Linked DNA regions of Siphonobacter curvatus. The protein of the gene in region 1 interacts with the protein of each later gene in a pairwise test. Links are inferred from orthologs where the notes say so. Each region holds a gene or a part of one and is shown in the gene's direction. Other genes may lie near its edges.

Region 1 (3,150 bases):
AAAAACGGAGCCGTATGCTCCGATACGCCCATCATGATAACTTCCTGATGAACAGGCACTTCGGCTAATTTCTCATATTCAGCGGAAGGCATTCGGCCCGAAGCCGTCGGGATGGGATCGCCGTGCGGATCGGACTCTGGAAAATCCAGAAAGGCATCCAGGCGATTGATGAGTTCTTCCGAAGCGATGTGCTCCAGTTCTTCGGCAATTGGATGTACCTCATCCCAGCGAAAACCCAGCTTTTCCACCATAAAAACCTCCCACAATCGGTGCCGTCGAATCACTTTCAGGGCTTCTTGCTGACCTTCTTCCGTAAGCCGAACGCCCTGATACTTTTTATAATGGATCAGATTTTTTTCTGCCAGTTTCCGTAACATATCCGTCACTGACGCCGCTTTCGTCTGCGTTTGCTCCGCCAGGGCGTTCGTACTCACCTCTTCATAGCCGGGCCCTGAGAGATGGTAGATCAGTTTCAGATAGTTTTCTTCCGTTAATGAAGCCATTCGCAAATTCAGTTGGCTACAAAGGTACTTTTGAGGAAGTCAAAAATAAAAATTTAGGGCACCCTAAAAAAATGTTTTGATTTTTCGAAACCATCTTTACATTTGCTTCGTTTAACCTTGGATTGCAGCATATTAGATTTCTGCTCCGTTGAAAATGGATACACCAAACTTCGGGTAGCAGGACCATAACTCGCATTATATTTGGTATGAATTCGCCTTTATCTACGTCAGGTTCCAAAGCTTCTCCTTTTCTGGATCACTCGCTGCCGGAAGCACACGCCTCCGTACGCATTCCGGAAGGAGCCAGTAACTGGCGTAAATTTCTGGCATTTGCCGGACCAGGACTCATGGTGGCCGTAGGCTACATGGACCCGGGCAACTGGGCCACGGATATTGAAGGGGGGTCCCGTTTTGGGTATACCCTACTTTCGGTCATTCTGATTTCGAACCTGTTCGCGATGATATTACAACACCTGGCTTTAAAGCTAGGCATTGCTACGGGTCGTGACCTGGCTCAGGCCTGCCGCGATCAGTTTTCTCGTCCGGTCGGCTTAACCTTGTGGGTATTGGCGGAAATTGCCATTGCTGCGACCGACGTTGCGGAAGTACTGGGATCAGCCATTGCTCTTAATCTACTCTTTGGGTTACCGCTCACCGTGGGCGTAGTCATTACGATTCTCGACGTACTGGTGATCCTGTACTTTCAGAACCGGGGTTTTCGGGCCCTGGAAAGCATCGTAGGTGGGCTTATTTTCGTTATCCTCTGCTGTTTCATTTATCAGATGGTTGCGTCCCATCCGAGTTTGCCAGCCATTGTCCAGAATCTGATTCCCCGACCCGAAATTGTCATGGATCGGCACAAATTGTACGTGGCCATCGGCATTCTGGGAGCTACCGTGATGCCGCACAATCTGTACCTGCACAGTAGCATCGTCCAGACGCGAGGCTTCACGCGTGACGAAAGAGGTCGCCGGGAAGCCGTGAAGTTTGCTACGCTTGATTCTACCCTGTCTCTGTTTCTGGCTTTTTTCATCAACGCGTCTATCCTGATTGTGGCGGCGGCGGCTTTTCACAGTACGGGCAATCAAAGCGTCGCTGATATTACCGATGCTCATCGTTTACTCGACCCCGTTCTGGGCGTAAAACTGGCCGGTATTTCCTTTGCCGTAGCCCTGCTGGCAGCGGGTCAAAACTCGACGGTGACGGGTACACTGGCCGGGCAGATCGTGATGGAAGGCTTTCTGAATTTACGTCTGAAACCCTGGATTCGCCGACTCCTTACCCGATCCATCGCCATCATTCCGGCGTTTGTCGCTACGCTTTTGTACGGCGAAAAAGGCACGTCTGAACTGTTGGTGTTCAGTCAGGTGGTACTGTCTATCCAGTTGAGTTTTGCGGTAGTGCCGCTGGTCTGGTTTACCTCCAGAAAGGATTTGATGGGCTCCTTCGTGAATGCCCGGTGGCTGAGTATTACCAGCTGGATCATTGCGGCGATTATCTTCGTACTGAACTTGTATTTGATTATTGCCAGCTTTTAAGGGCTATCGCTTGTACAATTTCCCATCTTTCATGACCAGCTTCACCTTTCGTAGGTGCGTAATCTTCTGGGTAGGATCCCCTTCAACGGCAATCAAATCCGCGAATTTTCCGGTTTTTACTTCGCCTAACTTCGGCTGCCCAAACACTTGGGCGGGTACCGAAGTAGCGGATCGAAGAACGTCGAGCGGTTTCATTCCATATTCTTGCATGAGTTCCATTTCACGTACATTGTCGCCGTGCGTGAATACTCCCACATCTCCACCCATCACAATCGTCACACCAGATTCGAGAGCTGCTTTAAAGCTTTTTCGTTTCTGTACTATTCGCTCAGGTTCGGAATCCTGTCCTTTTTTCCAGCCCCGGTACTGACTGATAGCATCACTAGCGGCTAAGGTGGGGCAATACGCAACGCCTTTGCTTTTCATCAATCGAAATAACTCAAGCGTCCCGACGTCTCCGTGTTCGATGGTTTTGCAACCGCCCAGAATCGCTCGTCGTATGCCTTCTTCGGTAGACGCGTGAGCAATGACTGAACGTCCCGACGAGGCCGCTACTTTCACCATTAACTCGATTTCCTCCTGGAGAAAGGTTGGCTTAGCCTCACCCATGAGTCCCCAGCGGTAATCCGCGTAAATTTTTACAACATCAATACCGCGGCCAATTTGTCCGCGTACGGCCTGAATGAGTCGATCCTGTCCATCTGCTTCTTCGGCTCCCTGCGGTACGTTAGTGCGGGTGTTGTAGCCTTTGGGTCCATAACTACCCGTAGCGATCAGGGCCCGGCCTACCGTAATCATGCGAGGGCCGGGAATGATACCTTTCTCGATGGTTTGTTTTAGCCCAACGTCATCAAAATCAGCTCCTTCGGTACCCAAATCCCGTACGGTCGTAAAACCCGCCAGTAACGTTTTTTCGGCGTGTACAACGGCCCGGGCGGCCCGTTCCATTGGCGATTCCCGTAATACCTGATCGTCCCAGGAAGTCTCGTTATACGGATGCAGAAACAGATGCGAATGGCCTTCGATCAATCCCGGCAGTAAGGTTTGATTTTTCAGTACGATAACCTCGGCTCCGGCGGGCGGCTGCAAGTTGGGTCCTACGGCAATAA
Region 2 (3,214 bases), 1.2 Mb from region 1 along the record:
TCCACCGCCGCCAAACTTAGCGATTGAAACACCACCCATAAGGCCCCAAGATAAATTATCCTGTGCCTGAGCTCCCCGGACCATGGCGATTGCCAGGAAAGCAGCAAAAATGTACTTTTTCATGATTGAAGTGAGAGTAAAAATTGTGAACCGTAAGTGAAAAATAGCGTTCCTGCATACCTACGTAGGAAAATGTGCAGAAAGTTTTCTACAGTTGAATATTTTTTACTCTGTTACAAATAGTACATTTCGCTGAAGTCCTTCGTACTTAGCACGCTTCAGTGGCGATTTTTTAAAGACGCGGCGAAAGGTCTCTTCGGTAAGTTCCTGCCAATCACGGGCTTGGAAAGTTTTGAGTTCGTCGGGTAAGTGAAAAGCGGATTCCCGGTGGGGTTGGGAAAAACGATTCCAGGGACAAACGTCCTGACAAATGTCACAGCCAAACACCCAGTTTTTCGTGTGTCCTTTAAATGATTCAGGAATGGATTCTTTTAATTCGATGGTCAGGTAACTGATGCAACGGCTACCGTCTACGCCATAGGGTTCGGAGATAGCATCCGTGGGACAGGCATCGATGCAGCGGGTGCAGGTGCCGCAGTAATCTGCCATGGGGCCGTCGGGTTGCAGGTCGAGATCAATGATGAGTTCGGCGATAAAAAAGAAACTACCGCTCTTGCGGGTAATCAGGTTACTGTTTTTACCGATCCAGCCTAAACCCGCCTGTTTGGCCCAGGCTTTTTCCATCACGGGAGCCGAATCGACAAAGCAACGCCCATCTACTGCCCCGATTTCTTCCTGAATCCGGCTTAAAAAATCCTTGAGTTTATCTTTGATGACAAAGTGGTAATCGACGCCGTACGCGTACTTGGCGATCTTCAGATCTTCATCACCTTCGGGTAAGGTTTCTTCGGGATAATAATTGTACAGCAGCGATACGACTGATTTAGCTCCCTCCACCAGCAGGCGGGGATCCAGCCGTTTGTCGAAGTGATTTTCCATGTACTGCATTTTCCCGTGACGGCCCAGCCGTAGCCATTTTTCCAGGCGGGGGGCTTCCTCTTCCAGAAAATCTGCCCGCGAGATCCCGCAAAAATCGAAGCCCAAATCCCGGGCGATTTCTTTGATACGCAACGCGTTTTCTTGCTGGATGATGTCGGAAACGGTCATAGAAAGTGATGAAGCCTTTACTTGCTACTGCAAAAGTACGTTCTTGCCTGTAAACCGCTGATGGGCTCAATTCATTCCAGCGATGTGTCTTTTCAGTTTACCGCTCCTAGCCTACTGATCTACAGAATGTATTACGATGTGAATCTTTGGTTTTGTCGGTTTACTTTTCTGACTTTCTAAAGTAAAATGTCATTCTGTCAGCGAAAACCGCATTGGCAAGCTAATTTTGCGAAACTTTACTGGTAAAAAAGTACATAAGACATGACGAATCCGGAATTTACGCAACCCGAAGAGAACGAACAAACTCCCCAGGCTGACAACGTTGCTGAGACCAATGGATCAGCAGCTGAAACGACGGATCAGCCGTCTGCAGAGCAGAAACTACAGTCTGAGAATGCAGAGCTAAAAGATAAATACATTCGCCTGGTCGCTGAATTCGACAATTTCCGTAAGCGTACGCTGCGGGAAAAAGACGAACTGGTAAAGACGGCTTCTGAGAACGTAATCAAAGCCATTTTACCCGTACTGGACGATATTGAGCGGGCCCAGGCCACCTACGGTGAAGATGGCAAAGTGGATACCCAAGGCATTGAGCTGATCTTCAATAAACTGACCAAAGCCGTAGCCGGCAAAGGATTGAAGCCGATGGAATCGAAAGGTCAGGCCTTCGATCCCGATCTGCACGAAAGCATCACCCAGTTCCCCGCTCCTTCGGAAGACCTGAAAGGAAAAGTAATTGATGAGGTAGAAAAAGGATATTACTTGGGCGACAAAGTGATTCGCTTTGCGAAGGTTGTGGTCGGGGTATAATCATAGTTCGAATGAGCGAATGATTAATTCTTCCCCACTTCATTCTTTTCCTCATTCGCTCATTTCTTGATTGAAAAAAGATGGCACAAAAGCGTGACTATTACGAAATATTAGGCGTCTCCAAGTCTTCGACGGAAGAGGAGATTAAGAAAGCATACCGGAAACTGGCGATTAAGTATCACCCCGATAAAAATCCCGACAACCCGGAAGCGGAAGATAAATTCAAAGAGGCGGCAGAAGCCTACGAAGTACTTTCTGATCCCAACAAAAAAGCCCGTTACGACCAGTTCGGTCACGCGGGTATGGGCGGAGGGTACTCAGGTCCGCAAAATGCCGAGGATATTTTCTCTCAATTCGGCGATATTTTTGGTGAAGGCAGTCCTTTTGGCAGCTTCTTCGGCGGTGGCTTTGGGGGCGGTGGCCGTCAGCAACAACGCGTTCGGAAAGGCTCGGATTTACGCATCAAGCTCAAACTTGATTTACAGGAAGTAGCCAACGGCGTTGAAAAGAAAATCAAAGTAAAACGCCACGTCAGCTGTAATGCCTGCGGTGGTAATGGCTCAAAAAACGGTACGTCCTTACGCACCTGTCCGACCTGTAACGGTCAAGGTCAGGTTCGCCGAGTACAGCAGACCATGCTGGGCCAGATGGTGACGGCCAGCACCTGTTCGACCTGTAACGGCGAAGGGAAAATCGTAGATTCCAAGTGCGACGTATGTATGGGCGAAGGCCGTACGCTGGCCGAAGAGGTAATCTCGATCAAGATTCCGGCGGGCGTAGCGGAAGGCATGCAACTGTCGATGGGCGGCAAGGGTAACGTGCCGCCCCGGGGTGGTATTCCCGGCGATCTGCTCATTGTAGTAGAGGAAGAAGAGAATGCCGACCTGAAACGCGACGGTAATAACGTCGTGCATGAGCTGTACGTTAACTTTGTAGACGCGGCACTGGGGACCTCCCTAGAAGTCCCGACGATTGAAGGCCGGGCCAAAATTACTCTGGAACCCGGTACGCAAAGCGGTAAGATCTTACGGATGAAAGGCAAGGGTATTCCCCAATTGAACAGCTACGGCCGGGGTGACCAGTTGATTTACGTAAACGTCTGGACGCCCCGCGTACTCTCCGCAGAAGAACGAGGCATATTGGAACGACTACGGACTTCACCGAACTTCCAGCCGCGTCCAACGAAAAATGATAAATCGTTCTTCGAAAAAATGAAGGACTTCTTCAGTTAAAAAGC

The links.
Region 2: the proteins of C5O19_RS01935 (region 1) and C5O19_RS06570 interact in binary tests that used the Escherichia coli proteins (3 or more experiments, as listed by UniProt). The link is inferred for Siphonobacter curvatus from one-to-one orthologs.

The regions. Positions count from the first base shown.
Region 1 is NZ_PTRA01000001.1:468,624-471,773, reverse strand. The notes cover bases 51-2,875. They hold C5O19_RS01935 (Nramp family divalent metal transporter), read left to right. Parts: upstream 51-709; coding sequence 710-2,041; downstream 2,042-2,875. Other genes in these bases: C5O19_RS01930 (metal-dependent hydrolase family protein), read right to left, coding at 2,045-2,875; C5O19_RS01940 (metal-dependent transcriptional regulator), read right to left, coding at 51-503. Outside these bases: more of C5O19_RS01940, read right to left, coding at 1-50; more of C5O19_RS01930, read right to left, coding at 2,876-3,150. UniProt on the Escherichia coli protein: H(+)-stimulated, divalent metal cation uptake system. Involved in manganese and iron uptake. Can also transport cadmium, cobalt, zinc and to a lesser extent nickel and copper. Involved in response to reactive oxygen.
Region 2 is NZ_PTRA01000001.1:1,622,623-1,625,836, reverse strand. Bases 314-3,202 are described here. They hold C5O19_RS06570 (nucleotide exchange factor GrpE), read left to right. Parts: upstream 314-1,428; coding sequence 1,429-1,977; downstream 1,978-3,202. Other genes in these bases: dnaJ (molecular chaperone DnaJ), read left to right, coding at 2,058-3,202; queG (tRNA epoxyqueuosine(34) reductase QueG), read right to left, coding at 314-1,167. Also shown: C5O19_RS06580 (porin family protein), read right to left, coding at 1-123; more of queG, read right to left, coding at 226-313; more of dnaJ, read left to right, coding at 3,203-3,209. UniProt on the Escherichia coli protein: Participates actively in the response to hyperosmotic and heat shock by preventing the aggregation of stress-denatured proteins, in association with DnaK and GrpE. It is the nucleotide exchange factor for DnaK and may function as a thermosensor.